DNA from 4 places in the Streptomyces sp. NPDC048584 genome. Region 3 is predicted to be linked to each of the others. Evidence: riboswitches for the same ligand, from Rfam matches in the RefSeq annotation. Region 3 holds a riboswitch; each other region holds the start of a gene.
The links. Region 3 has a riboswitch for cobalamin ahead of metE (5-methyltetrahydropteroyltriglutamate--homocysteine S-methyltransferase). Riboswitches for the same ligand answer to the same signal wherever they lie in the genome.

Region 1 (7,167 bases), on a different contig from region 3:
AGACCACCCATCTGAGCGCGAAGCGCTTCCCCGCGCTGCGGCGCAGCCTGACGAAGTACACGTCGCTCTACACCGCCCTCGCCGAGGTGTACGACGTCCATCTCGCGGAGGCCGAGGAGACCATCGAGACGTCCCTGGCCACCCCGCGCGAGGCCGGTCTGCTCGGCACCGACGTCGGCCTGCCGATGCTGATGCTGTCCCGGCACTCGCGGGACCGCGGCGGACTGCCGGTGGAGTGGGTGCGGTCGGTGTACCGGGGCGACCGGTACAAGTTCGTCGCGCGCCTGAAGCGCCCCCAGGACTGACCCGGACCCGTCTCGCACTCACCTTCGACGTGTCCCGCAAAAGCGGCGAAAACGGGTGGTTGACAAGGTTTTCGTTGCTGTTGCCTCTCGGTTGCGCGGCGCCTGGGTACCGCTGTGCGGACGAGGGGTTACGGCCGGACGGTGCCCTGACCTACATTTCCGCGCACTACCGCCGGTGATCAGTGAGGGGACGGGAACCGTCTGATGTCACAAGCCCCAGAAACCAGAGAAGGGCCGGTGGTGACGCCCACCCGCGTCGTCATCGCCCTCTGTCTCGTCGCACCGTTCGTGGCCATGCTGTGGGTCGGGTCCTACGCGAAGACCGACCCGGTGTTCATCGGCATCCCGTTCTTCTACTGGTACCAGATGCTGTGGGTGCTGCTCTCCACCGTCCTGACGATGACCGCGTACAAGCTGTGGCAGCGTGACCAGCGCGCCCGCTCGGCCTCGAAGGGCGGTGCGTCGCGGTGAACGACGGCGTCAACGGCGTGGCACTCGCCGTCTTCATCTTCTTCTTCCTGCTGGTCACGGCGATGGGCTTCCTGGCCGCGCGCTGGCGCAAGGCCGAGAACGAGCACAGCCTCGACGAGTGGGGCCTGGGCGGCCGGTCGTTCGGCACCTGGGTGACCTGGTTCCTGCTCGGCGGCGACCTGTACACCGCGTACACCTTCGTGGCCGTACCGGCGGCGATCTACGCGGCGGGCGCGGCCGGCTTCTTCGCGGTGCCGTACACGATCCTGGTGTACCCGCTGATCTTCACCTTCCTGCCCCGGCTGTGGTCGGTCTCGCACAAGCACGGCTATGTGACGACGTCCGACTTCGTGCGCGGCCGGTTCGGCTCGAAGGGGCTGTCGCTGGCCGTCGCGGTCACCGGCATCCTGGCGACGATGCCGTACATCGCGCTCCAGCTGGTCGGCATCCAGGCCGTGCTCGACGTGATGGGTGTCGGCGGCGGCGAGAACACCAACTGGTTCGTCAAGGACCTGCCGCTGCTGATCGCCTTCGGTGTGCTGGCGGCGTACACGTACTCGTCGGGGCTGCGGGCCCCCGCGCTGATCGCGTTCGTCAAGGACACGCTGATCTACATCGTCATCGCGGTGGCGATCATCTACATCCCGATCAAGCTGGGCGGCTTCGACGAGATCTTCGCCCGGGCGAGCGAGGCGTACAGCCAGACCAACCCGGCCACGGGTGCGCCGCGCGGCGCGCTGGTACCGGGCGAGGCGGGTCAGTGGACGTACGCCACGCTGGCACTCGGCTCCGCGCTCGCGCTGTTCATGTACCCGCACTCGATCACGGCGACGCTGTCCTCGCGCAGCCGTGAGGTGATCCGCCGCAACACCACGATCCTGCCGCTGTACTCCCTGATGCTGGGTCTGCTGGCGCTGCTCGGCTTCATGGCGATCGCGGCCGGGGTCAAGGTCAGCAACGGCCAGCTGGCGATCCCTCAGCTGTTCGAGGACATGTTCCCGGACTGGTTCGCTGGCGTGGCCTTCGCGGCGATCGGCATCGGCGCGCTGGTGCCGGCGGCGATCATGTCGATCGCGGCGGCGAACCTGTTCACCCGCAACATCTACAAGGACTTCATCAAGCCGGACGCGACGCCGAAGCAGGAGACCCAGGTCTCCAAGATCGTGTCCCTGCTGGTGAAGGTGGGCGCGCTGGTCTTCGTGCTGACCATGGACAAGACGGTCGCGATCAACTTCCAGCTGCTCGGCGGGATCTGGATCCTGCAGACCTTCCCGGCGCTGGTGGGCGGCCTGTTCACCCGCTGGTTCCACCGCTGGGCGCTGATCGGCGGCTGGGCGGTCGGCATGATCTACGGCACCGTCGCCGCGTACGGGGTGGCCTCGCCGACGCAGAAGCACTTCGGCGGATCGTCCAAGGAGATCCCGGGCATCGGCGAGATCGGCTACATCGGTCTCACCGCGTTCGTGCTCAACGTCCTGGTCACGGTCGTCCTGACGTTCGTCTTCCGGGCCGTCAAGGCGCCCGAGGGCGTCGACGAGACCCGGCCGCAGGACTACACGGCGGACGCCGGTGACGCCGGTGTCCAGGTGGAGCTTCCGCCGGCCACGGCGGGCAGTTCGCACTGACGCCGTACGTTTCGGGCAGCGGGCCGCCGGAGGAAATCCGGCGGCCCGTCGCCGTACCCGTCCGGCACACTCGGCTCATGGACATCGTCATCCGGCCGGTGGAGTCCGGCGAGTACGGGGAACTGGCCGAGATCACCGCGCGGGCCTATCTCCTGGACGGGCTGCTCGACTTCGGGGAGGACGACGCGTACCTGGATGAGCTCAGAAACGTGGCGAAGCGGGCGGCGGCCGCCGAGGTGCTCGTCGCCGTGGCGGGCGGGGTGCTGCTGGGCGGGGTGACGTTCGTGCCGGGTCCCGGTCCGATGGCCGGCATGGCGGGGCCGGGCGAGGCGGAGATCCGGATGCTCGCGGTCGCCCACGCGGGCCGGGGGCGGGGTGCCGGGGAGGCCCTGGTGCGTGCCTGCGTCGACCGGGCACGGGCCACCGAGGGGTGCGTACGGGTCGTGCTGTCGACCCAGAGCACCATGCGCGCCGCCCACCGCGTCTACGAACGGCTGGGCTTCACCCGCACCCCGGAGCGCGACTGGAACCCCCTCCCGGAGCTGGACGACATCACCCTGCTCACCTACGAGCTGACACTCTGACACCGTCGCGACACAAGATATGGGGTTGCTGGCGACACCCGGCACAAGATGTATGCTCATGCTCGCTGTCGCCGCAGGGGAATCCGGTGTGAATCCGGAACTGTCCCGCAACGGTGTACCCATGCCCGCGTGGCCATGGGGGTCAGTCCGAGGACCTGCCGACAGTGCGCCCGGCCGTCCGGTCCGGGTGCCTGACGTCCGGGCCTCGCGGAATGGGCCGGTGGACGCGACGCCCTGTGCGTTCGTGTACCGCCCCCTGCGCTCTTCGAGGCCCCGTGCCGAGCGAGGGAGAGCCACACGTGACCATCGCGCCAGCCGATCCGGTTTCAGCGATCGGCGTGACCGAGGAGAGCGACGGCCCCGGTGCCGCGCTGCTGCGGATCCTGACCGAGCTGACCGCCGACCTGCCGGACGCCGACCCCGGACGGGTCGCCGCCGCCGCGCTGCGCGGCCGGTCCGCGGCCGCCGACCTGGCGGAGCTGCGGGAGCTGGCCACCGAGGCCGCGGCCGGGCTGATCTCCGAGGACCCGGCGTACTCCCGGCTCGCCGCCCGGCTGCTCACCCTCGGTATCCGTGCCGAGGCCGCCTCGCAGGGTGTCACGTCGTTCACCGGGTCCGTCGCGACCGGCCACCGCGAGGGTCTGATCGCCGACCGGACCGCCGCGTTCGTCGGGCTGCACGCCGCCCGCCTGGACACGCTGATCGACACGGGCGCCGACGACCGCTTCGGCTACTTCGGCCTGCGCACCCTGCACAGCCGCTATCTGCTGCGGCACCCGGTCACCCGCAAGGTCGTCGAGACGCCCCAGCACTTCCTGCTGCGGGTCGCCGCCGGTCTCGCCGAGGACGACTCCGCGCGGTCGGTGGACGAGGTCGCCGCGCTGTACGCGCTGATGAGCCGCCTGGACTACCTGCCCTCCTCGCCCACCCTGTTCAACTCCGGTACCCGGCACCCCCAGATGTCGTCCTGCTACCTCCTCGACTCCCCGCTGGACGAGCTGGACTCGATCTACGACCGCTACCACCAGGTCGCCCGGCTCTCCAAGCACGCCGGCGGCATCGGCCTGTCGTACTCCCGTATCCGCGCCCGGGGTTCGCTGATCCGCGGCACCAACGGGCACTCCAACGGCATCGTGCCGTTCCTGAAGACGCTCGACGCCTCCGTCGCCGCCGTGAACCAGGGCGGGCGGCGCAAGGGGGCCGCGGCCGTCTACCTGGAGACCTGGCACTCCGACATCGAGGAGTTCCTGGAACTGCGCGACAACACCGGTGAGGACGCCCGCCGTACGCACAATCTGAACCTCGCGCACTGGGTGCCGGACGAGTTCATGCGCCGGGTGAACGCCGACGCGCCCTGGTCGCTGTTCTCCCCGGCGGACGTGCCGGAACTCGTCGACCTGTGGGGCGGGGAGTTCGACGCGGCGTACCGGGCGGCCGAGGCGAAGGGGCTGGCACGGAAGACCCTCCCGGCCCGCGAACTGTACGGCCGTATGATGCGCACCCTCGCGCAGACCGGCAACGGCTGGATGACCTTCAAGGACGCCGCCAACCGCACGGCCAACCAGACGGCGACGCCGGGCCATGTCGTCCACTCCTCCAACCTGTGCACGGAGATCCTCGAGGTCACCGACGACGGGGAGACCGCGGTCTGCAACCTGGGCTCGGTCAACCTCGGTGCCTTCGTGACCGGCGGCGACATCGACTGGGAGCGCCTGGACGAGACCGTCCGCACGGCCGTCACCTTCCTCGACCGGGTGGTGGACATCAACTACTACCCGACCGAGCAGGCGGGCCGCTCCAACGCCCGCTGGCGCCCGGTGGGCCTGGGCGCGATGGGTCTCCAGGACGTCTTCTTCCAGCTGCGGCTGCCGTTCGACTCGCCCGAGGCGAAGGCGCTGTCCACGAGGATCGCCGAGCGGATCATGCTCGCCGCGTACGAGACCTCCGCGGATCTCGCCGAGCGGAGCGGCCCGCTGCCCGCCTGGGAGCAGACCCGTACCGCGCGGGGCGTGCTGCACCCCGACCACTACGACACGGACCTCGTCTGGCCGGAGCGCTGGGCGGCGCTGCGGACGCGGATCGCCGCCGTGGGGATGCGCAACGCGCTGCTCCTGGCGATCGCGCCCACCGCCACCATCGCGTCCATCGCGGGCGTGTACGAGTGCATCGAGCCGCAGGTGTCCAACCTGTTCAAGCGCGAGACGCTGTCCGGGGAGTTCCTCCAGGTCAACTCGTATCTGGTGGACGATCTGAAGCGGCTGGGCGTGTGGGACGCGCGGACGCGTGAGGCGCTGCGCGAGGCCAACGGCTCGGTGCAGGACTTCGCCTGGATCCCCGACGACGTACGGCGGCTGTACCGCACGGCGTGGGAGATCCCGCAGCGCGGTCTGATCGACATGGCCGCCGCCCGCACCCCCTTCCTGGACCAGGCGCAGTCGCTGAACCTGTTCCTGGAGACGCCGACCATCGGCAAGCTCTCCTCGATGTACGCGTACGCGTGGAAGCAGGGCCTGAAGACCACCTACTACCTGCGCTCCCGCCCCGCCACCCGGATCGCCCGCGCGGCGGCCCGGACCACCGTCCCCGTCCCGCAGCAGGCCGGCCCCGACGCGGTCGCCTGCTCCCTGGAAAACCCCGAGTCCTGCGAGGCCTGTCAGTGATGACCACCAAGAACCTGCTCGACCCCGGCTTCGAGCTGACTCTGCGCCCCATGCGCTATCCCGACTTCTACGAGCGCTACCGGGACGCCATCAAGAACACCTGGCACGTGGAGGAGGTCGACCTCCACTCGGACGTGACCGACCTCGCGAAGCTCACCCCCGAGGAGCAGCACCTGATCGGGCGGCTGGTCGCGTTCTTCGCGACGGGCGACTCGATCGTGGCGAACAACCTGGTGCTGACCCTGTACAAGCACATCAACTCCCCCGAGGCGCGGCTGTATCTGTCCCGGCAGCTGTTCGAGGAGGCCGTGCACGTCCAGTTCTATCTGACGCTCCTCGACACCTATCTGCCCGATCCGGACGACCGGGCGGCGGCCTTCGCGGCGGTGGAGAACATCCCGTCCATCCGGGAGAAGGCCGGGTTCTGCTTCAAGTGGATGGACTCGGTGGAGAAGATGGACCGGCTGGAGAGCAGGGCCGACCGGCGCCGCTTCCTGCTGAACCTGATCTGCTTCGCCGCGTGCATCGAGGGCCTGTTCTTCTACGGCGCCTTCGCCTACGTCTACTGGTTCCGCGGCCGGGGTCTGCTGCACGGTCTGGCGACCGGCACCAACTGGGTGTTCCGGGACGAGACGATGCACATGTCGTTCGCCTTCGACGTGGTCGACACCGTGCGCAAGGAGGAGCCGGAGCTGTTCGACGAGGAACTCGGGCAGCAGGTCACCGACATGCTGCGCGAGGCGGTCGAGGCGGAGCTGCAGTTCGCCCGTGACCTGTGCGGGGACGGTCTGCCGGGTATGAACACGGAGTCGATGCGGCAGTACCTGGAGTGCGTCGCCGACCAGCGGCTGGTGCGGCTGGGCTTCGCGCCGGTGTACGGCTCGGAGAACCCGTTCTCGTTCATGGAGCTGCAGGGCGTCCAGGAGCTGACGAACTTCTTCGAGCGGCGCCCGTCCGCGTACCAGGTCGCCGTGGAGGGCACGGTCGACCTGGACGAGGACTTCTAGGGGTTGTGCCGCCCCGCGTCACGCCGCGCGTGCGGTGCGGCACGGGGCGGCGCTCTTCGCCGGGCGCGGGGCCGCCGGCGTGTCGTGGCGTGCGGCCGCGGCGCGGGCGGCCTCGGCCCGTTCGATCTGCCGGTCGATGCGCCGCTCGCGTGCGATGCCGAGCAGGGCGGGCCAGGTCATGAAGACGAACAGGCCGAGAACGGCCACCAGCGTGGTCAGTGCGTGTATCTGCGTCGTTTCCATGACACCACTGTCGCGCCGGATGCTCCTTACGGGGAGTGGCAGGACTGCCGTGCACCCTCGATTTACTGCCAATCACGAGGCACACTGGGGTCATGCTCCAGAACGTGGCCGCCGTCCTCCTCCACGGTGTGAACCCCTTCGAACTCGGTGTCGTCTGCGAGGTGTTCGGCGCCGACCGCAGTGACGACGGGCTGCCCGTGTACGACTTCGCCGTCGCCTCGGCCGACGGTCCCAGCGTGCGCACCAACACCGGATTCTCCCTCCAGGTCGAG
Region 2 (7,167 bases), on a different contig from region 3:
AGGTTGAGGTCGTGCAGGGCGAGCAGCACCGTGACGGGCAGCCGGCGCAGGGTGCCGAGCACCGACAGCTGATGCCGGATGTCGAGATGGTTCGTGGGCTCGTCGAGGACGAGGAGGGCCGGCCGCTGGGCGAGGGCGCGCGCGATGAGAACGCGCTGTCGCTCGCCGCCGGAGAGCCGGTCGAACGGGCGGTCGGCCAGATGCACGGCGTCGACCGCCAGCAGCGCGGAGCCGACGATGTCGCCGTCCTCGGGAGTGTCACCGGCGAGGAACCGCTTGTGCGGGGTGCGGCCCATCGCGACGACCTCGCGCACGGCGAGGTCGAGGTCGGCCGCCGAGTCCTGCACCACCGCCGCCACGGTACGGGCCAGTTGCCGCACCGGCAGCGCCCAGGCGTCACCCCCGTCGATCCGGACCCGACCGGCATCAGGGCGCAGAACGCGGTAGACGGCACGCAGAAGGCTGGACTTGCCACTGCCGTTGGGGCCCACGAGCCCGATCGTCTCGCCCGCGCGGGCGGTCAGCGAGACCTCGCGCACCAGATGACGGGCCCCGGCGGTGAGCGTGACCGCCTCGACGCTCAGCTCGGTCGCGGTCATGCCACTCCCCGGTCGGTGCCGCGCCGGGCGTCCCGGCGCATCAGCCACAGGAAGAACGGCCCGCCGCACAGGGCCGTGAGAACGCCGACGGGTATCTCCATCGGCGCGGCGACCGTCCGTGCGGCGATGTCGGCCCAGACGAGGAACACCGCCCCGCCGAGCGCCGCCGTCGGAAGGACCCGGCGGTGGTCGCCGCCGACGAACAGGCGCACGATGTGCGGCATCATCAGACCGACGAAGCCGATCGGCCCGGCCGCCGCGACCAGCACACCCGTGACGAGGGAGAGCACGACGAACAGCCGGGCACGGAACCGGGCGACGTCCAGCCCCATCGTGGTGGCCGCCTCCTCACCGGCCAGCAGCAGATTGAGATTGCGGGCCTGCGCGGTCAGCACACCGATGCCGAACAACAGCGCCAGGCCCGGCAGCCACAGCGTGCCCCAGGCGACCCCGCCGAGGCCGCCGAGGGTCCAGGCGAGGACCGCGCGGGTCTCGTTGCCCCGGTCGGTGGTGAGCAGCAGCAGATCGAGTACGGCGGTGAGCACCGCGGCGACGGCCACCCCCGACAGCACGAGCCGTGACGAGGTGATGCGTCCGCCGGTACGGGCGGTGGCGTACACGAGCAGCAGCGCGCCCAGGGCGCCCACGAACGCGGCCACCGACAGCGACACCGGCCCGAAGAGGGTGACCCCGAACACGATCACGGAGACCGCGCCGAGGGACGCCCCCGAGGAGACGCCCAGCAGATAGGGCTCGGCGAGCGGATTGCGCACCAGGGCCTGCAACGCGGTACCGATCACCGCCAGACCGGCCCCGGTGACCGCGCCGAGCAGCACCCGCGGCGCCCGTACGTCCAGCACGATGGTCGCCCGCGCCCGCGACCAGTCCGGCTCCCGCCAGCCGGCACCCAGCGCGTGCGTGACGATGCCCCACACCTGACCGGGCGGCACCCGGACCGAACCGATCGCGAGCCCCGCCGTGACGGAGAGGAGCAGCAGGACGGTGAGGACGAGCAGCGTGACGGCCGACCGCGTACGGCCGGCCCGCACGACGGCGGCTGGGCTCACCGGAAGCTCTCGGGGTGCAGCCCGCGAGCCAGGTCCTCGACGGCGTAGGCGGAGCGGATGCCGACGAGGGTGGCGGTCAGCGGCAGTACGACGAACCGCTCGTTCCTGACGGCGGGTACATCGGCGAGCGCGGGCTGGGAGAGCAGGAACTCCTTCTTCTCCTGGACGCTTCCGGCCCCGGCGTAGTCGTAGATGGCGATGACCTCGGGCCTGCGCTCGACGACCTGCTCCCAGGAGACGTCGCCGAAGACGTCGTCGAGGCCGGCGAAGACGTTCTCACCGCCGGCCAGCCGGATCAGCTCGGTGCCCAGGCTCCTGCCGCCCGCGGTGAAGGCGCTCCTGTCGCCGCTGTCGTAGACGAAGACGGACACCTCGGGCTCGTCCCCGACCTTGCCGGTGGCCGCCCCGACGCGCCCCTCGAGGTCCTCGACCAGGCGGTCGGCGCGCTCCTGGACGCCGAAGATCCTGCCGATGGTGCGGATCTCGTCGTACGTGTCCTTCATCGTCACCCGCTTCTTCCCGCAGTACTCACGGTTGAGGTGGGTGTCGATGCCCGCGGCGGCGAACGCCTCGCGGGAACGTCCCTCGTTCTCGGCGAAGGCGCTGCCGTAACCGCCGTAGACGAGATCGGGCTCCGCGTCCAGGATCTTCTCGAACGACGGCTCCCGCTCGGCGAGTTCGGGGACCGCCTCGTACTTCTTCCGCAGCTCGGGCAGAACGGCGGAGTCCGGGAAGGCCGTACCGGCCATACGGTCCTCGAGCCCGAGAGCGAGCAGCAGCTCGGCCGGGTGCTGATGGATGGTGACCACCCGCGACGGCGGCCTGTCGTACGTCGTCCTCACACCGCAGTTGTCGACGGTGACGGGGAAGCCGGGCGGCACGGCGGCGGTGCTCTTCGCGTCTCCGCCGCCTATGTCGGCCGAACCGCAGCCGGCCGTCAGCAGCACGACCGAAACAGCCGTGGTACGAAGGAACCCGCGTATGCGGGCAGGGGTGAACAGGGACACGTGAGGCCTCCTGGAGTCCGCGCTCCTCGGATCGGGCCCGCGACGGACCAGTGTCCTGACTCCCGGATCCGCGTTCCCTCCGCCTTCCCGCGCGACGCGCAGTGGCATGTCGGAGGAGCGCTCCCCGGTCACAGTGGCGGGACCGTGCCGGACTCACACCGGCTTCCTGTCTCCCGTCGCGGCGATGACCCGACGATCCTACGGTTCCGGGACCGCCGGAATGAACGCGGTCCGCCCCGCGCACCCCTCACCGAATCCGGTTCGGCGAGGTCACCGACCATGCCGACGCGCTCCTCACGGCCAACGGCCAGGCGGACGCCGGTCGGGTAGCCGGGTCAACGTCTTCTCCACGGCTCCCCGTAGGGATTCAGGAGCAGGCCGTCATCGTTGCGGGGTCGGGGCCCGGTCCGGCCGGACGGCTGCGATTGCTGTGCCAGTCCAGCATCAGGACCGTGGCGTCGTCCTTGAGGTTGCCGTGACAGGCGTCGAGCACCGCGGCGGTCAGGGTCCGGACGGCTTCTCGCGGGTGCAGCGCGCGGGTGTCGTGAATGACCGAGGCCAGGTCGACGGCCGCGGCATCGCGTTCGTACATTCCGTCGGTGAGCAGGACCAGGCGGTCCCCGGGTCTCAGGAGTAGTTCCTGTAGGCGGTAGGCGGTGGGTGCCGCCACACCGAACGGCAGGTTGACGGCGAGTTTCACCTCTTCGACGGCGTTGTCACGCAGCAGCAGGGGCCGGGGATGGCCGGCGTTGACCAGTTCGCACCGGCCCGATGCGAGGTCGACGCAGAGCAGCTGACCGGTGGCCAGGCCGCGGCTGTGGCTCAGCAGGGCCTCGTGGGCGTGGTGGGCCTGCTTGAGGGCGTCACAGCCGCTGCGACGTGCTCGCCGCAGCGCGCCGACCAGCAAGGTGGCCAGCAGAGCAGAGTTCGTGTCGTGGCCCATGGCATCGGTGATCGACAGGTGCAGAGTGTCGCGGTCCAGCGTGTAGTCGTAGGTGTCGCCGCCGATGTCGTCGGCCGGGACCAGTCCGGCGGCCAGAGTGAACTGGGCCGCCTCGCAGCAGGAGGCCGAGGGAAGCAACTGGTGCTGGATCTCCGCCGCCAGGCTGGTCTCGGTAGTGCGCCGGCCCTCGTGGTACAGATCGGTGAAGCGGCGGTCCGTGACGATGATGTAGGCCAGCGCGTGGGCCGCGTGGCTGACCTGGCGCAGCACGGTGTCGTCCGCGGCCTGCAGGCTCACCTCCAGGACGCCGATGCAGTCGCCGCGGTTGGTGACGGGCGTGATGACGCGTTGTCCGCCCTGGCCGTCCGGTTCCACCTTCTGGCGCTGGCTTTGCAGAACGCTGTCGTAGACGCTGCCCCGCAGGTCGATCGGCTCGCCCAGGTCGGCGGCCTGGTCACCGGTCGCGGCCAGGCGTACCAGCCGCCGGCCGATGAGGTCGACGAACAGGAAGGACACGGCCTCGGCACCGAACCGCTTCTGCAGATCGTGTGCCACCACGTCGACGGACTCACCGGGCGGGGCCGCTTCCGCAGCGGCCAGCAACTCGCCCAGTTCCAGATCTCCACCCTTCACAGCAACCTCCTGTCGGTTGCCGCACCTTCTTCCCCGAGTCCGTGCGACCTCACATATCGTGCCCGTTTTGTCTGGTCAGGGCCGCATTCCGGATCGGTGCGAGCACGTGCCGTCTTCGACAGGCGGCGTTCGTGGGCGATCGTGCGGCCGGTGCGCCGGGGGACATGGGATGCGGAGGGGTACGCCCCTGTTCGGCCAGGTCTGGTTGCCGGTGGAGGGGGCGACGCCCGATGGCGTCAGGAGCTGGCACGGCCGGGTCCGGGGAAGATGTTTGTCCGGGCCCGATCGGTGCAGACGATGAGCTGACACAACCTTTATATGACGAAGTGGAAAGGCATCATGAGCATCATCGCGTGGATCATCATCGGCCTGCTCGCCGGCGCCATCGCCAAGGCCCTGATGCCGGGCAAGGACCCGGGCGGAATTATCATCACCATGCTCATCGGCATCGTCGGCGGTCTGCTCGGCGGCTGGCTCGGCAAGGTCATCTTCGGTGTCGACTCCATCGACGGGTTCTTCGATCTCTCCACCTGGATCGCCGCGATCGCCGGCTCCGTCATCCTGCTCGCCCTCTACCGCCTCGTCACCGGCAACCGGCATTCGCACCGTCACGCGACCCGCTGAAGTCACCACGTCTCCTTTTGCACATCTGGACGGCCCCCTTCCTGTCAGCAGGACGGGGGCCGTCCAGGTGTGTCCGGCCGAGCCACCCGTGGCCCACCCGCCGGTCGCCGTTCTCCTGGGCCCACCGCGCTCGCCCTTGACCAGACAGGCCGTGCGCGAGCAACGACAGCATGAGAGTGATCAGACGCCTCACCCACACTCAGGCCGGCGCGCTGCGCGGCGGGGCCGAGGTCGTCGTCGCGAGTCCGGGCCGGCTCAAGGACCTCATCGACCGTGGCGAATGCAGGCTGAACCGCGTGGGCATCACGGTGCTGGACGAGGCTGACCAGATGGCCGACACGGGTTTCACGCCGCCGCCGATTGTGCCGCCCGCGAGGTCTTCAACTCGGTCAGACCGGATTCCCGCGCCCCGCGTTCTGGGGCGTCTGTGACAGCGGGTGATACGGGGGAGCCATCCCGACGGGGCTTCTGCGGAGTTCGTCGTGGCCGCCGATGGCCTGTCGGCCTACCCGGACGCCGGCCACCTGGCCTGCCGAGGCCGAGGCCGACGCCCTCGTCCTTCCCGGGAGCGTGCAGGAGCGCCTGCGTGAGCAGCCGACCCGCCGCACGAAGGCATTCCCCAGCGCGAGATACTCTTCCTATGCGTTCACGCACCTCCCCGACCGGCCGGCCGATCACGATACGGAGGGCCGTCGCGCGGGATGCCAAACGGCTCACGCGGCTCGTGCGTGGCTCACGCGCCTACGAGGGTCAGTACGCAGCAGCAGTCGCGGGCTACCGGGTAGGTCCGGATTACATCGAGGCCCACCGCGCCTTCGTGGCCGTCGGCGCCGACGAGCATGGAGACCGGGTCCTCGGGTTCTACGCGCTCGTCCTCGCCCCACCGGAGCTCGACCTGCTGTTCGTGGCCGACGAAGTGCAGGGACGGGGTATTGGACGGCTGCTCGTCGCGCACATGCAGTCCGAGGCCCGTGCCGCCGGGCTCGACCGTGTCAAGGTCGTGTCACATCGTCCCGCCGAGGACTTCTACCACCGCGTCGGTGCGGTACGGACCGGGACCGCACTCGCGAACCCGCCCGCCGTGCCGTGGGACCGTCCCGAGTTCGAGTTCCGCATTCCTTCGGAATGACGCGGTGTGCCGGTTCGCGGGGCACCGGCTCGTGACCGAGACGAATGCCGTGCGGCCGGCGCGGCCCGCGCGCGTGCGGCCTGCACCTCGGCCCCGTCGATCCGCAGGACCGCGCTTTCTGCCTCGGCGTAGGCGAAGACGTCCTCCTGGGCGGGCAGTCGCAGCCCCGGCCGCTCAGGGCGGCGAAGGCGCGGGCCGCCGACAGCGGGCGGACCTCTCGGACCGCTCCGGAGACGGTGGAGCGGTCCACGCCGTACGGCTCGGGTGGTTGTTCGCCGCGGGCGAGCGCGAGCCCGAAGGTGAGGGCCTCGCGAATCGGGGTGCTGTCGACGCAGGCGCGTGGTGGTGCTCGCCGAAGCGGCCCGGCCACGCGGCGACACGGGGCAAGGCGCAGCTGCGTTTTCTTGTCGGCAGCGGCTTTCCCCGGGCGTCGCGCAGCGTGCCGATTGGCTACCCCTCCCGAGGCGTTGAACGCTGAGTGAATCAATATCTGTTCCCGAGGGATCAGTTTTTTAGGGGCCGTGCAGCGGGAGTTTTTGCCGCGAAGAGCAGAGCGGTATTATCCACCGTGCACGGGCCGTTCCGGCGTGCTACTGTCCATCTCAGTTGCAGTTGTGGTTCCCGAAACTTCAAGTGCCCTCGCCAGGATTCTGCCGGTGGGGAGCGCTTTTGTATTTCCGGTCATTTCCGGGCGGGGTAATCATCGCGGCGACACGGCGTCCGCGCGGTGCGGGTGCTGACGCACTGCCCCAAAGGAGATATGACATGGCCGCTGGTACCGTGAAGTGGTTCAACGCTGAAAAGGGCTTCGGCTTCATCGAGCAGGACGGTGGCGGCGCCGACGTGTTCGCCCACTACTCGAACATTGCCGCGCAGGGCTTCCGTGAGCTGCTCGAGGGCCAGAAGGTGACCTTCGACATCGCCCAGGGTCAGAAGGGCCCGACGGCCGAGAACATCGTTCCGGCCTGACGCTCACGCGCAATCCGCAGCTGGGGCCCGCATCCTTCGGGGTGCGGGCCCCAGCTGCACGCGTATCCCGCAGCGGCTTTCACCCGCGGGACGCCCCGGAGAAATCCGCAGTACCACGACAAGCGGTTCCAGGAAGCGGACGCATCCTGAAGCGCTGCACTTCAGTCGACGTCCAGATGGCAAAGTCCCCATCGCG
Region 3 (7,167 bases):
TGATCGACCATGAAGTTGAATTCCGAACTTTGCAGGGTGGCGGAGGGGCAGGTCATGAGCAACACGGAGACGCACCCGGTGGAGAAGGTCTGCGGCGCGGACGTCGACGGGCCGCCCCCGCCGGGCGTCGAGATCCTCACCCCCAGGGACGTACCCCTCGGCGGGCCCCGGGCCATGCGGGTACGGCGGACCCTGCCCCAGCGGGCACGGAGCCTGATCGGCGCCTGGTGCTTCGCCGACCACTACGGCCCCGACGACGTCACCGACTCCGGCGGCATGGTCGTACCACCGCATCCGCACACCGGACTGCAGACGGTGAGCTGGCTGTTCAGCGGCGAGATCGAACACCGTGACAGCCTCGGCAGCCATGCCTTCGTCCGCCCGGGCGAACTCAACCTCATGACGGGCGGACACGGCATCAGCCACTCCGAGGTCTCCACCCGGAACACCACGGTCCTGCACGGCGCGCAGCTGTGGGTGGCACTGCCCGGCGAACACCGCGACGCCCCCAGGGACTTCCAGCACCACGTCCCCGCCCCGGTCCCGCTGGACGGCGGCGAGGCACGCGTCTTCCTGGGCACCCTGGCCGGTGACACCTCACCGGTGCCCACCTTCACCCCGCTGCTCGGCGCCGAGATCACCCTGGACCCGGGCGCCGCCGTGACCCTGGCCGTGGACCCCGCCTTCGAACACGGAGTCCTGGTCGACACCGGCGACATCCTCCTCGCCGGCACACCCCTGCGACCGGCGGAACTCGGCTGCACACCCCCCGGCCGCACCACCCTCACCCTGGCCAACCGTGCGACGGACCCGTCCCGCCTGCTCCTCCTGGGCGGCCCGCCGTTCCCGGAGGAGATCGTCATGTGGTGGAACTTCATCGGCCGCACCCACGACGACATCGTCCAGGCCCGCGAGGACTGGATGAACGGAACCCGCTTCGGTGAGGTCCACGGCTACGACGGTGCCCCGCTGCCCGCGCCCGAGCTGCCGAACGTTCCACTGAAGCCGCGGAGAAGGATGCGCTGACCCGAGGAAACACGCTTCGTGAACGAAGACGCGGGGAGTAGGACCACGAGTCGGGTGCCGCTTTACCTCGCCGCCTCCGAAGGCGGCTATGGGTGATATCTGCCGTAAACTCTCTCTTGGTTCCCCGGTGCTACCCAATGCGCTGAAATGCAACCGCCAGTTGATCTCCCGCGCCATGACGAGGGACACTACCCGGCGGATGCGTGCTAACGCCGACCGGCACTCGCTTCGATATCCTCCTGTGCAGGTCATCGGAGGCCATTTACCCAAGGATTACTGGGCAGTTGACCTCATGGTTTCGTGATAGCGTCCTCGCTCGGAGGGATAGTGCAACCTGAGAGGGAAATCGTGAACAAGGAGAAGATCGCCGCTCGCCGCCTTTCGCTGGAGGAGGTGACGAAGCTCGGCGTGAAAGACAGGATATTCGTTTCCGCCGACACGGCAGAACTCAAGCTTCCCGACTGCTATGTCCCTGCTTTTCTGACCGCGTCCGGCGGGGATTTCGAAGGCGGCTCGATCACGGCGAGGACCGTATTCCAGGAAGAGGTGTCCTGCCTTCCCGACGACGAGAATGATGCAGGAATCTACTTGGCCGACGAGAACGGCTCGGTGACCATCGAGGTTCTCCAGTCCGCCGGTGTCGTGCTGGACCTGGCACTCTTCGTCCCCGGTGGGGACAAGGGGGCCCTCACGGCCCTGTACGCCGCGGCCCGGCAGGCGTTCGGCGCCGACGTCGTGCAGATCTGGCGCCAGGGCCTCAAGGAGGTTCCCGACGTGAAGGTCGACATCTTCGAGGAGCAGATTCCCCGGGGGCGCAAGGGGGGCGACAGCCCCAAGCGTGACCGGCGCGCGATCGACACCTACCCCACCCGTGCGGACTTCATCGAATTCTCCGCGGGGTGGAAGCCGGTCGTCGAGGTTCACAGGCCGGTTGTCGACGACACCCCGACCATCTGAGACGGCGTCACCTCTCGTCTCGGCCCGAGAGAACGCCGGGAATACATGCGCCGGACCCGGCCGACCCCTGAGCGGGTCAAGGAACCGTAGGGCAGTAACTCGCGAACGCCGAAGCGCCGTTCCACTCGATGACCTCCCGAGTCGGCCCGCCCGGCCGAGATGAGATCCTGAGGTTGTTCCGCGCCAGTCCTACGACGGCCGGAGGCGATGTCCTCGCGCCGTTCACGGCCGGCCGCAGGGACTCCGGTGCTGGAAGGGGCCGGGACGCATGCGGCGTCCCGGCCCACTGCCTTCTTCGGTCAGGAGCCGGACAGTTCGCCTCGGACGGCGCGCGCGGCGGCGACCAGCTTCTCCAGGGAGGCTCGGGTCTCCGGCCAGGCGCGGGTCTTCAGACCGCAGTCGGGGTTGACCCAGAGCCGCTCGGCGGGGATCGCCTCGAGGCCGGTCCGCAGGAGGCCCGCGGTCTCGTCGGCGCTGGGGACGCGTGGGGAGTGGATGTCGTACACACCCGGTCCGGCCTCACGCGGGTAGCCGTGGGCGGCGAGTTCGCGGGCGACCTGCATGTGCGAGCGGGCGGCCTCCAGGCTGATGACGTCGGCGTCGAGGTCGTCGATGGCCCGGACGATGTCGCCGAACTCGGCGTAGCACATGTGGGTGTGGATCTGTGTGTCCGGGCGGACGCCGGCGGTGGTGAGCCGGAACGCCTCGGTCGCCCACACCAGGTATCCCGCCCGGTCGGCGGCACGCAGCGGCAGGGCCTCCCGGAGGGCGGGTTCGTCCACCTGGATGACCGAAGTGCCCGCGGCCTCCAGGTCGTGCACCTCGTCACGCAGGGCGAGCGCGACCTGCCGGGCGGTGTCGCCGAGCGGTTGGTCGTCGCGTACGAAGGACCAGGCGAGCATGGTGACCGGCCCGGTGAGCATGCCCTTGACCGGGCGGCCGGTGAGGGACTGCGCGTACGTGGTCCAGCGCACGGTCATCGGCTCGGGGCGGGAGATGTCGCCGGCCAGGATCGGCGGGCGCACGTAGCGGGTGCCGTAGGACTGGACCCAGCCGTGCTGCGTGGCGAGACAACCGGTGAGCTGCTCGGCGAAGTACTGGACCATGTCGTTGCGTTCGGGCTCGCCGTGCACCAGGACGTCGATTCCGGTCTTCTCCTGGAAGGAGATGACCTCCTGGATCTCCGCCCTGATGCGCTCCTCGTAGCCGGCGGTGTCGATACGGCCGGCGCGCAGGTCGGCGCGGGCGGCGCGCAGTTCGCCGGTCTGCGGGAAGGAGCCGATGGTCGTGGTCGGCAGCAGGGGCAGCCGGAGGCGGGCCCGTTGGGCCGCGGAGCGTTCGTCGTACGGCTGGGAGCGGCGAGTGTCCGCGTCCGTCACGGCTTCGGTGCGGGCGCGTACGGCGCGGTCACGCGTGATCGGTGATCCAGCCCTGGACACCAGGTCGGCGCGGTTGGCGGCGAGTTCACCGGAGACACTGTGGGTTCCCCGGGCGAGGCCCTTGGCGAGGGTGACGATCTCGGCGGTCTTCTGCTTCGAGAAGGCCAGCCAGCGCAGGATCTGCGGGTCGATGTCCCGCTCGGCGTTCGTGTCCAGCGGGACGTGCAGGAGAGAGCAGGAGGCGGCCACGTCGACACGGTCGGCGAGCCCGAGGAGGATGCCGAGCGTCGACAGCGACTTCCGCAGGTCGTTGATCCAGATGTTGCGGCCGTTGACGACCCCGGCGACCAGGCGCTTGCCGGGCAGTCCGCCGGCGGCCGCCAGCGCGTCCAGGTTGGCCGCGGCGGTCTCGGTGAAGTCGAGCGCGAGGCCCTCGACCGGGGCCTTGGCCAGCACCGGCAGGGCGTCGCCCAGCCGGTCGAAGTAGGAGGCGATCAGGACCTTCGGCCGGTCGGTGAGGGTGCCGAGGGCACGGTAGGCGCGCTCGGCGGCGTTGAGTTCGGCCGGGGTACGGTCCTGCACCAGCGCGGGCTCGTCGAGCTGGACCCACTCGGCGCCGGCCGCGCGCAGGTCGGCGAGCACCTCGGCGTACACCGGCAGAAGCCGGTCCAGCAGAGTCAGCGGTTCGAAGTCCGCGGCCACGCCCGGGGCGGGCTTGGCGAGCAGGAGGTACGTGACGGGCCCGACCAGTACGGGCCGTGCGGTGAGCCTCTGCGCGAGGGCTTCCTTCAGCTCGGCGACCTGTTTGCCGGAGTCGGCCGTGAAGACGGTGCCGGGACCGAGCTCGGGCACGAGGTAGTGGTAGTTGGTGTCGAACCACTTGGTCATCTCCAGCGGAGCGACCTCCTGGGTACCACGGGCCATGGCGAAGTAGCCGTCGAGAGGGTCGGCGGTGACGGTGGCGCGGTGGCGCTCGGGAATCGCGCCGACCATGACGGTGGTGTCGAGGACATGGTCGTAGTACGAGAAGTCGCCGGTCGGCACCTCGTGGATGCCGGCGTCGCCGAGCTGTCGCCAGTTGCCCCGCCGCAGTTCGGCGGCGGTCGCCCGGAGGGCGTCGGCCGTGACGCGGCCCTTCCAGTAGCCCTCGATCGCCTTCTTCAGTTCCCGGTTCCGACCCTGGCGGGGGTAGCCGTACACGGTGGCCCGTGCTGCCGCGGCTGTGGACTTCGGTGTCACGGAGATCTCCTTCGCGAGATGAATCCCTGAGATCCCGGGATGGGACGAGAACGCGAAGGGCGTGACGAACCAGACGGCCACGGCCCGTGCGGCACAGGCACGGTCGTTCCGTCCGGTGTGTACGCCGACCCGCCCTCGAGGTCACCGGGATGTCCGCGCGCGGAACGGTCCGCGCGCGGGCAGTTGGCAGGTTTTCGGACTCGTGGGCACGTTCTCCTTGCCGGAGGACACCTACTGGCCGTCGCTTCCCGGGCCCGGTACGTCGGACCCAGTGCTCATGACGGCGGTCGTTCCCGCTCACCGCTGCGGGGCAGTCCCGGATTCCCACCGGGTTCCCTCTTGCGACTCCCCGCCTGGCGGACGGGGTGAACCAGCTGCTGCGGTCAGCTTACGGGGCGGCACCGCGAAAGGAAGAGCACGATCCGGCATCCGGAAGCCGGGTGAGCGTGTTGTGCGCAGTACGGCGAGCGGGGGCCGGGCGACACCGTGCTGGGACCAGCGCCTGATCAATGATCACCGCTACTGCTGCTAGCGTGCAACTGCACATCAGTTGCAATAACGTCGGAGGATGTTGGACATGGCGGTGTACACGCTCCCGGAGCTTCCGTACGACTACTCGGAGCTCGAGCCGGTCATCAACCCGCAGATCATCGAGCTGCACCACGACAAGCACCACGCGGCGTACGTCAAGGGCGCCAACGACACGCTGGAGCAGCTCGCCGAGGCACGGGACAAGGAGCAGTGGGCCTCGGTCAACGGCCTGGAGAAGAACCTGGCCTTTCACCTCTCCGGCCACATCCTGCACTCGATCTACTGGCACAACATGACCGGTGACGGCGGTGGCGAGCCCCTGGCCGCCGACGGTGTGGGCGACCTCGCCGACGCGATCGCCGAGTCGTTCGGTTCCTTCGCCGGATTCAAGGCTCAGCTGACCAAGGCCGCCGCCACCACACAGGGTTCGGGCTGGGGCGTCCTCGCCCACGAGCCGCTGAGCGGCCGGCTGATCGTCGAGCAGGTCTACGACCACCAGGGCAACGTCGGTCAGGGTTCGGTGCCGATCCTGGTCTTCGACGCCTGGGAGCACGCCTTCTACCTGCAGTACAAGAACCAGAAGGTCGACTTCATCGACGCCATGTGGGCGGTCGTCAACTGGCAGGACGTGGCGAAACGCTACGAGGCCGCAAAGGCCCGCGCCGACGTGCTGCTGCTGAACCCCTGACCGCGGGGTCCGTATGACGTCCTGCTCGTGATCGTCTTCTCAACCTTCACCGGCAGGCGGCACAAGGGAGGGCCTTCGGCCGGGACGACTCGGCCGAAGGCCCTTCCGCCGTGTCCGGGGCCCGTCACAGACGCACCTCCTGGGGAGGCAGTCGAGTGCAACTCTCCCGCAGTTCCCGGGGATTGGCGTGACATGAATCACCGGGAGCGGAGTGAGTCATGGGTCCGGGAACTTCTCGTACTCGCTCAGGACGGTGCGCCGGAAATGCAAGGATGAGCCGCAATGGGCGCTGGGTGGTGTCTCCGCACGACACGGGCCGCGGTGTTCGCGGCCGTCTGCGTGCTGCTCGCCGCCCTGGGGCACGTCATGATGTCGGACGCCTCCGTCCCCTGGTGGGCCCTCGCCGTCGCAGCGGTGGCGTGTGGCGGGACGGCATGGTGCCTGGCCGGCCGGGAACGCGGGCTCCTTCTCGTCTCCTCCGTCGTGGTGGCCGCCCAGTCGGCCCTGCACGAGTGGTTCTCCTACGCGCAGGCACTGTCGATGTCCGTGAGCGGCACGGCGCGTGGCACACCTTCCACGCATCACATGGCGTCCACGGCCCACACCGGTCATGCCATGCACTCCATGACCCATGACGGATTCGCCACGCACGCGTCGGGTGCCCTGGACCAGGCGACGGGAATCGGTCACGTCATGGGTGGCGAGATGTCCTCCCCGGGCATGCTCGCCGCCCACGTGCTGGCCGCGCTGCTGAGCGGACTGTGGCTCGCGCACGGCGAACGCGCGGCCTTCCGCATCCTGCGGGCCGTCGCCGGACGGCTGGCCGCCCCCTTGCGGCTGCTCCTCGCCCTCCCCGCACCTCCGCGCCGCCCGCGCACCGTCCTGCGCCGTGGCCGCACGGCCCGCGGTCCGCGCCGGCTGCTCCTGGTGCACGCGATCATCACTCGGGGTCCACCCGCGGGAACCGCTGTCCTCTGAGACAGCCGGATTCCCGACGCCGTCCCGGGCCTCGCAGGCCCGGGACGGCTCCGGGCACCGGGAGTGCGCCGCAGTACAGGCGTACTCCCGCCACCCCCTGCCCCCACCGGATCCGCCGTGTGCCTCGAGCCGCCCGGTCCGGTCTCCGGATGCCCGCGTGCCGGGCCTTCCGGACCCCGAGAAGGACACCAGGTGATCAGTCCCGCTCTTCCTGCCGCGTGCGACGGAACTCCGCACTCCACGAGAACACCCGAGGAACGCGACTGTGCCGACGAGTTGATAACGGCCTGGGCGCTCACCGCCCGCGGTGGTGACCCGGAAGCCGTCGAGAAGTTCGTTCGTGCCCTTGAAAGAGACGTCCGGCGCTTC
Region 4 (7,167 bases), on a different contig from region 3:
TCCCACCAGCGGGCGGTGAACGGCCGGTCCACGCCCAGGTTCTCGCGCAGCCGGTCCAGGGTCTCCTGGTCGGCGCCGAGTGCGGCGGTGCCGGCGTACGCCTTGACCGGGTCGAAGGGGGAGGCGGCGGCGACGGCGAACACGCCGAAGGTGACGACGAGCAGCACCGGCACGGCGAACAGGGCCCGCCGTGCCGTGAGCCGGGTCATCTCTCCCCAGGGGAGTGCGCTCATGTGGCGGGCTGCCAGTCCTCGATGTTCCACCAGGGGCCGCTGGCGAAGCCGTGCTCGTGGGGTTCGGTCTGCGTGGTGAGGTCCTGCCAGCGGTCGGCGAGGACGTACATGTGGTCGATGTGGGTGAGGAAGGTGTAGCCGGGGTTCTTCACCAGTTCGCGCTGCAGGGTGTCGTAGGCGGCCTTGCGGTCGGCGGGGTCCTGGGTGCGGCGGCCGGTGTCGAGGGCCTCGTCGACGGCCGGGTTGTCGTACAGGGCCATGTTGTTGAAGCCGTCGCCGGCGAGGGTGGAGTGCAGAAGCGTGTAGAGGCCGAAGTCGGGGTCGCCGGTGCTGCCGAAGCCGGCGAGGACGGCGTCGTGCCTCATCCGGGGTTCGATGACCTCCCAGGTGGCGCTCTCCACCTTGACGTCGACTCCGGTCTTCTTGGCGTCGGAGGCGTAGGCGAGGGCGTGGTCCTGGCGGACCTTGTCGCCGGAGGGGTAGTAGAGGGTGAAGCGGGCGGGGCGGCCGTCCTTGGCGCGGATGCCGTCCTCGCCGGCCTTCCAGCCTGCCTGGTCGAGGATGCTCTTCGCCTTGTCGAGGTCCTGGGCGCGCTTGACGTCCTGGGCGTACCAGGGGTCGTCGACGGGCAGCGGGCCGTAGGCGGGGCGGCCGGCGCCGTCGAGGATCTTGTCGACCATGGTGGTGCGGTCCACGGCGAGGTCCAGGGCGCGGCGGATCGCGGTGTCGCCGGCGACCGGGTTGCCGGTGGGCAGGGTGACCGCGCGGAAGTCGTACGACGTCGCCCGGTACGTCTTCCTGCCGTCGTCGTCCTTGAAGGTGGCGGCGAGGTTGGGCGGGAGGGTCGCGCCGTCGAGGTCGCCGGAGCGCAGCCGGGTGGCGCGGACGTCGTCGTCGGCGATGATCGCCATGGTGAGCTTTTTCACCTTCGGGGCGCCGCCCCAGTAGTCCGGATTGGCCTTGAAGGTGAGTTTTTCGCCCTTGCTCCAGCCGGCCAGGACGTAAGGTCCGGTGCCGACGGGCTTGGTGTTGAACGAGCCGGTGTTGGGGTCCTGTCCGCCCGCGATGTGCTCGGGGACGACGGGCAGCACGGTGCGGGCGGCGAAGGCCGCGTAGGGGTAGTCGAGGGTGAAGACGACCTTGTCGTCGCCGTCGGCCCGGACGTCCTTGATCGCGTCGAGTTCGCTCTTGGCGGTGTTGTTGGTCCTCCCGTCGAGGACGGTGTCGTACGTGAAGACCACGTCGTCGGCGGTCAGCGGTTCGCCGTCGCTGAACTTCACGCCGTCGCGCAGGGTGTACGTGTAGGTGCGGCCGCCGTCGGTGATCTCGGGGAGCGCCTTCGCCAGGGCGGGCTTCAGCTCCATGCCCGCGTCGCGGGCGAGGAGCCCGTCGAAGATCTTGGAGTTGCCGTCCTTGCCGTAGCCGAGCAGGGGGCTGAGGGTGTCCGGTTCGGAGGGGACGCCGATCACGACGGACTCGGCGGAGGTTCCGCCGTCCGCGCCGCTGCCGCCCGGCGCCGAGCAGGCGGCTGCCGCACCGGCCATCGCGACCGCGGCGGCGGCGCCCCGTATTCGTCGGGTCGTCATCGAGACTCACACTCCTGTTGCCTGAAAACCGTTGTTGCATATTAATTGCAGCAAGGTTCTGCCCAGGACGGCGGGCCCCCACTCCCCCGCGCCGGCGGGCCGCGCCACCCTGTCAAGTACGCAGGTGTGCGCCGGGGTGCGAGCCGCCGGGCGCCGTCCGCGCGCCCCCTGTGGCCGCTTGTCACCGGGCCGGACGGGGAACTACTGTCACCACGCCTTGGTGACGGGAAATCGGTGCGATACCGGTGCGGCCCTCGCCACTGTGATCGGGAAGTCCGGCTCCGGTCCTCACGGACAGCCACTGGGTTTCACAACCCGGGAAGGCGGAGCACGGGCGGTGGTACCCGTCAGCCAGGAGACCGGCCAAGGCGCGTCAACCATCCACGAGGTGCTGGAGAGGGTCTGCTGAGCCATGCACATAGCCGAGGGTTTTCTGCCACCGGTGCACGCGGTCGCCTGGGGCGTCGCGTCGGCGCCGTTCGTCGTCCACGGAGCCCGGTCACTCATCCGTGAGGTGCGGGAACATCCCGAGAGCACCCTGCTGATGGGCGCGTCGGGAGCGTTCACGTTCGTCCTGTCCGCGCTGAAACTGCCGTCGGTGACCGGGAGTTGCTCCCACCCCACCGGCACGGGACTCGGTGCGATCCTGTTCCGGCCGCCGGTCATGGCGGTGCTGGGCACCATCACCCTGCTGTTCCAGGCCCTGTTGCTCGCCCACGGCGGGCTGACCACCCTGGGCGCCAACGTCTTCTCGATGGCGATCGTGGGCCCCTGGGCCGGGTACGGCGTCTACAGACTGCTGCGCCGGTTCGACGTGCCGCTGATGGTCGCGGTGTTCTTCGGCGCGTTCGTCGCCGACCTGTCGACGTACTGCGTGACCAGTGTGCAGCTGGCGCTCGCCTTCCCCGACCCGGGCAGCGGATTCTGGGGCGCGCTGGGCAAGTTCGGCTCCATCTTCGCCGTGACGCAGATCCCTCTCGCGGTGAGCGAGGGGCTGCTGACGGTGCTGGTGATGCGCATGCTGGTGCAGTCCAGCAAGGGCGAACTCACCCGGCTCGGCGTGCTGGTGACGTCGGTGGCCGGGCGCAGGGCGGCGAAGCCGGCCGACGCGGAGGCGGTGGCCCGATGAGCCGTAACACGAAGATCAACACGCTGCTGCTGGTGCTCGTCGCCGCGCTCGCCGTGATCCCGCTGGTGTTCGGGCTCGGCGATCACAAGGAGGAGCCGTTCGCGGGCGCGGACGCCGAGGCGGAGACCGCGATCACCGAGATCGACCCGGACTACGAGCCCTGGTTCTCCCCGCTGTACGAACCGCCGTCCGGGGAGATCGAGTCGGCGCTGTTCGCCCTTCAGGCGGCGATCGGGGCGGGTGTCCTCACGTACTACTTCGGGGTGCGCCGCGGACGCCGGCAGGGCGAGGCGCGGGCGCTGGAACGGCTGCGCGCGGAGTCGGACAAGGAAGCGGACACGGACGCGGACACGGACGCCGGGACCGTATCCGAACCGCGACGGGTCTGACGGCGGGTGCTGCCGATCGACGCGGCGGCGCACAGCAGTCGCTGGCGCCGCCGTCATCCCGTGGACAAGGCCGTACTGGGGCTGGGCCTCACCGTGCTGGCGATCTCCCTGCCGCCCTGGCCGGGCGCGGCGCTGGTGCTGGTGACGGCGCTCGCGGTGCTGCTCGGCCCGGCCGGGGTGCCCGGGGGGCGGCTGTGGCGGGCGTACCGGGTGCCGCTGGGCTTCTGCGTCACCGGGGCGCTGACGCTGCTGGTGCGGGTGGGCGGTCCTGGCGGATTCCTGTCCTGGGCCGAGGACGGGCCGCTGCGCGCAGGTGAGCTGCTGCTGCGTACGTCGGCGGCCTCGCTGGGCGTGCTGTTGTTCGCGTTCACCACGCCCATGTCGGATCTGCTGCCGCGGCTGGTGCGGGCCGGGGTGCCGGCACCGCTGGTGGACGTGGCGCTGGTGACGTACCGGATGAGCTTCCTGCTGCTGGACTCGGTGCGCCGCGTCCGGGAGGCGCAGGCGGCCCGGCTCGGGCACACCACCCGGGCCGCGACGTGGCGTTCGCTGGGCGGGCTCGGCGCGACCGCGTTCGTCCGGTCCTTCGACCGGGCGGCGCGACTGCAGACGGGACTCGCGGGACGCGGCTACGACGGCACCCTGCGCGTACTGGTCCCCGAGGCCCGCGTCTCGGCGCGGTTCACGGCCGCGAGCGTGGCGCTCCTCGCGACGCTGGTCGCCCTCACCTTCGTACTGGAAAGGCCCCTGTCGTGAGCGAGAACGTCCTGGTGGCCCTGCGGGGCGTGTCGTTCACGTACGAGGACGGCCCGCCCGTGCTCAGCGGTCTGGACTTCGAGGTACGTGAGGGGCGTGCGCTGGCACTGCTGGGGCGCAACGGCAGTGGGAAGACGACGCTGATGCGGCTGTTGAGCGGTGGACTGCGGCCGGACGGGGGTGAGGTGACCGTCGAGGGGCGGGCGGTGCGGTACGACCGCAAAGGGCTGACGGCGCTGCGCACCACCGTGCAGCTGGTGGTGCAGGACCCCGACGACCAGTTGTTCGCCGCCTCCGTGGGGCAGGACGTGTCGTTCGGGCCGCTCAACCTCGGCCTGTCCGATACGGAGGTACGCGCCCGGGTCGCCCAGTCGCTGGCCGCGCTGGACATCACCGCCCTCGCCGACCGGCCCACGCATCTGCTGTCCTACGGGCAGCGCAAGCGGACGGCGATCGCGGGCGCGATCGCCATGCGGCCCCGCGTGCTGATCCTCGACGAACCGACGGCGGGCCTCGACCCGGACGGCCAGGAACGCCTGCTGGCCACCCTGGACGGGCTGCGGGCGAGCGGTACGACGGTCGTCATGGCGACCCACGACGTGGACCTCGCCCTGCGCTGGGCCGACGACGCGGCCCTGCTGACCCCGTCCGGCGCGCACACCGGTCCGGCGGCCGGGATGCTGGCCCGCACGGACCTCCTCGCGGAAGCGGGACTGCGGCTGCCGTGGGGGGTGGCGGTGGCACGGCTGCTGCGGACGCGGGGGCTGCTGACCGGGCCGGCCACCGGTCCCCGCTCCCCGGAGGAACTGGCGGCTCTGGCCGCCGAGACCGCCGACGGCGGTGACGCGCACGTGCCGTGAGGTCACCGGGGTGCCGACGGCCCCTCGAGGGAGCTGCCGGGACCCCCGGGCCCGCCGGCCGGCACGGGGGCGACGTGCCGGCACCGGTGACCGGAGCGGACGCGGGACCCCGGTCCCCGGGAAGGGTGCACGGCCCCGGCCGCCGGAACCGCCGACGCGCACGTGCCGTGACGCCGACGGCCCCTCCGGGACATGCAGGGACCCGGTAGGCGCAGGGCCGGAGGGCCGGGCGGTCCTGGTCAGCGGGGCCCGGGCGGTGCCTCCGGGAGTTGTCGCGGGGCCGGGGCGGACAGAAGGCGGCGGGGGTCCGATGCCCGGGTGATGGCCGACTCGACGGCGGCTATGCGGTCGCCGAGGAGGGCGAGCGCGGCGACCGCGCGGGTCAGGGTGTCCTCGTCGGGGCCGCCCAAGGTGAGGGTGCGGGTGTGGGCGGACTTCACCTCGGTCCAGCGGGCCGCCGTTTCGGCGGTGAGCGTGCCGCGGAGTTCGGCGAGTTTGAGGAGGCTCGCCTCGGCGCCCGTGGTGAGGGTCTGGGCCTCGGCCGTGTAGTGGTCGTCGATGACGGCGGTCAGCTCGGCGGCGTTCATGACGGGCTGGATCCGCTGGGCGATCTTGTTCATGTTGCGGTAGGAGCCCTGGAGCCGGAACGGCGGCTCGGTGCGGGCGTCGTCGGACTGGGCGGCGGAGGCGATGTAGGCCGCGTTCACGGCGAGGACGGTTCGGCGGGCGGTGAGCAGATGGCGCAGCACCGCAAGGACGCGGTCGAGTTCGGTGGGCGCGTAGGGATGGGTGAGGCGGTCGGGGCGGGCCGTGGGGTCGTCGCCGGCGAGGCGGATGAGGAGGTCCAGGTCGGCGCGGTCGCGGGCGGCGAGCGGGGCGAGGACCGGGTTCGCGGTGAGGGCGTTCTCCACGAAGCTGAGCGCGAAGACGTCCTCCTTGCCGGTGAGGACGTCACCGAGGTTCCACACGTCGGCGCGGTTGGCCAGCATGTCGGGGACCCGGAAGGCCTCACCGGACTCGGTGTAGGGGTTGCCGGCCATACAGACGGCGAACCGCTTCCCGCGCAGATCGTAGGTGCGCGGCTCGCCCTCCCACACGCCCTCCATCCGGCGCGTGGCGTCGCACAGCGGAATGAACTTCTGCAGCAGTTCGGGCGAGGTGTGCTGGATGTCGTCCAGATGGAGCAGTGTGTTGTTGCCGGCGGCCAGCGCGAAGTTGATCTTATCGATCTCCTGGCGGGCGGTGGCGTTCGGCGCCTCGGCCGGGTCGAGCGAGGTGACCGCGTGACCGAGCGCGGGGCCGCTGATCTTCACCAGGACCAGGCCCAGCCGGTCGGCGACGTACTCCATGAGGGTCGTCTTGCCGTAGCCGGGCGGGGAGACGAGCAGCAGCAGCCCGCCGGTGCCGGTGCGGCCGGACTCCCCCGTGGTGCCGAGCTGTTTGGCGAGGCTGTCGCCGATCAGCGGGAGGTAGACCTCGTCGACCAGTCGGTTGCGGACGAAGGTCGACATCACGCGCGGCCGGTGGTCGTCCAGGCGCAGCCGGGTTCGCTCGGCGGTCACCAGCGCGGTACGGCGGCGCTGGAAGGCACGGAAGGCCGGCACGTCGCGCAGCCTGAACTCCTCGGTGCGGGCGAGGAACCCGTCCAGGCGGAGGGTGAGGCGGCGGTCGGTGATCCGGGGGTGGGTGCCGAGCAGGCCGTCCACGGTGACGGTCAGGGGCGCGTCGCAGGTGTGGCGGGGGACGTCAGGGCAGAGTTCGGCCGCCACCGCCTCCGCGAGGTCGCCGGCGGTCGGTTCGTCTCCGGTGGTCGCGGCGTACGCGGTCAGCCAGGCCTCGACCAGCTGGCGGCGGGCGGTGAGTCCGGCGAGGCGGGGGAGGTCGTCGTCGTAGGCGTCGGCGGGGGCCTTGCGGCGGAACGTGTCGAGGAGCGTGCGGGTGCGGGCGCTGAGGACGAAGCCCTCGGGTCCGGTGGTGAGTTCGTCGAAGAGGTACGCGGCGGCGGCCTCCGGGCGGGCGCCGGAGCCCCACTCCCCCATGGCCTCCGCGAGTTCGGCGCGCAGCGCGTCGAGGGCGGGCGGCGGGCCGAAGGCGTCGCGGACCCGGGCGAGGGAGCCGGCGCGGCGGGTGAGGTCCGCGCGCTCCTGCGCCGTGGTTCCGTGCGTCCAGTACAGCAGGGCGTGGGCGCGGGCGGCCGGCTCGTGGCGCAGCAGG

Region 1: linked by a shared signal. The riboswitch ahead of ACGFR9_RS07070 (ribonucleoside-diphosphate reductase subunit alpha) and the one ahead of metE (5-methyltetrahydropteroyltriglutamate--homocysteine S-methyltransferase) in region 3 are both predicted to bind cobalamin.
Region 2: linked by a shared signal. The riboswitch ahead of ACGFR9_RS02095 (ABC transporter substrate-binding protein) and the one ahead of metE (5-methyltetrahydropteroyltriglutamate--homocysteine S-methyltransferase) in region 3 are both predicted to bind cobalamin.
Region 4: linked by a shared signal. The riboswitch ahead of ACGFR9_RS03610 (energy-coupling factor ABC transporter permease) and the one ahead of metE (5-methyltetrahydropteroyltriglutamate--homocysteine S-methyltransferase) in region 3 are both predicted to bind cobalamin.

What each region holds. Positions count from the first base shown of each region.
Region 1 covers NZ_JBICWF010000002.1:612,114-619,280, reverse strand. Annotated here, with positions in the region: gene ACGFR9_RS07090 (GntR family transcriptional regulator) at 1-305, shown strand, start outside; gene ACGFR9_RS07085 (DUF3311 domain-containing protein) at 510-776, shown strand; gene mctP (monocarboxylate uptake permease MctP) at 773-2,401, shown strand; gene ACGFR9_RS07075 (GNAT family N-acetyltransferase) at 2,479-2,985, shown strand; cobalamin riboswitch at 2,998-3,163, shown strand; gene ACGFR9_RS07070 (ribonucleoside-diphosphate reductase subunit alpha) at 3,285-5,645, shown strand; gene ACGFR9_RS07065 (ribonucleotide-diphosphate reductase subunit beta) at 5,645-6,652, shown strand; gene ACGFR9_RS07060 (hypothetical protein) at 6,671-6,895, opposite strand; gene ACGFR9_RS07055 (GlxA family transcriptional regulator) at 6,988-7,167, shown strand, end outside.
Region 2 covers NZ_JBICWF010000001.1:499,508-506,674, reverse strand. Annotated here, with positions in the region: gene ACGFR9_RS02105 (ABC transporter ATP-binding protein) at 1-599, opposite strand, end outside; gene ACGFR9_RS02100 (FecCD family ABC transporter permease) at 596-1,666, opposite strand; gene ACGFR9_RS02095 (ABC transporter substrate-binding protein) at 1,663-2,667, opposite strand; cobalamin riboswitch at 2,722-2,843, opposite strand; gene ACGFR9_RS02090 (PP2C family protein-serine/threonine phosphatase) at 3,041-4,249, opposite strand; gene ACGFR9_RS02085 (GlsB/YeaQ/YmgE family stress response membrane protein) at 4,589-4,873, shown strand; partial or broken gene ACGFR9_RS02080 (DEAD/DEAH box helicase) at 5,074-5,226, shown strand; gene ACGFR9_RS02075 (GNAT family N-acetyltransferase) at 5,514-6,002, shown strand; gene ACGFR9_RS02070 (cold-shock protein) at 6,768-6,971, shown strand.
Region 3 covers NZ_JBICWF010000003.1:126,072-133,238, forward strand. Annotated here, with positions in the region: gene ACGFR9_RS08520 (pirin family protein) at 55-1,026, shown strand; gene ACGFR9_RS08525 (hypothetical protein) at 1,375-1,983, shown strand; gene metE (5-methyltetrahydropteroyltriglutamate--homocysteine S-methyltransferase) at 2,283-4,601, opposite strand; cobalamin riboswitch at 4,769-4,991, opposite strand; gene ACGFR9_RS08535 (superoxide dismutase) at 5,179-5,820, shown strand; gene ACGFR9_RS08540 (hypothetical protein) at 6,103-6,798, shown strand; gene ACGFR9_RS08545 (sigma-70 family RNA polymerase sigma factor) at 6,991-7,167, shown strand, end outside.
Region 4 covers NZ_JBICWF010000001.1:851,441-858,607, forward strand. Annotated here, with positions in the region: gene ACGFR9_RS03600 (ABC transporter permease) at 1-209, opposite strand, end outside; gene ACGFR9_RS03605 (ABC transporter substrate-binding protein) at 230-1,819, opposite strand; cobalamin riboswitch at 2,021-2,202, shown strand; gene ACGFR9_RS03610 (energy-coupling factor ABC transporter permease) at 2,232-2,948, shown strand; gene ACGFR9_RS03615 (energy-coupling factor ABC transporter substrate-binding protein) at 2,945-3,337, shown strand; gene cbiQ (cobalt ECF transporter T component CbiQ) at 3,344-4,093, shown strand; gene ACGFR9_RS03625 (energy-coupling factor ABC transporter ATP-binding protein) at 4,090-4,953, shown strand; gene ACGFR9_RS03630 (DNA repair ATPase) at 5,193-7,167, opposite strand, start outside.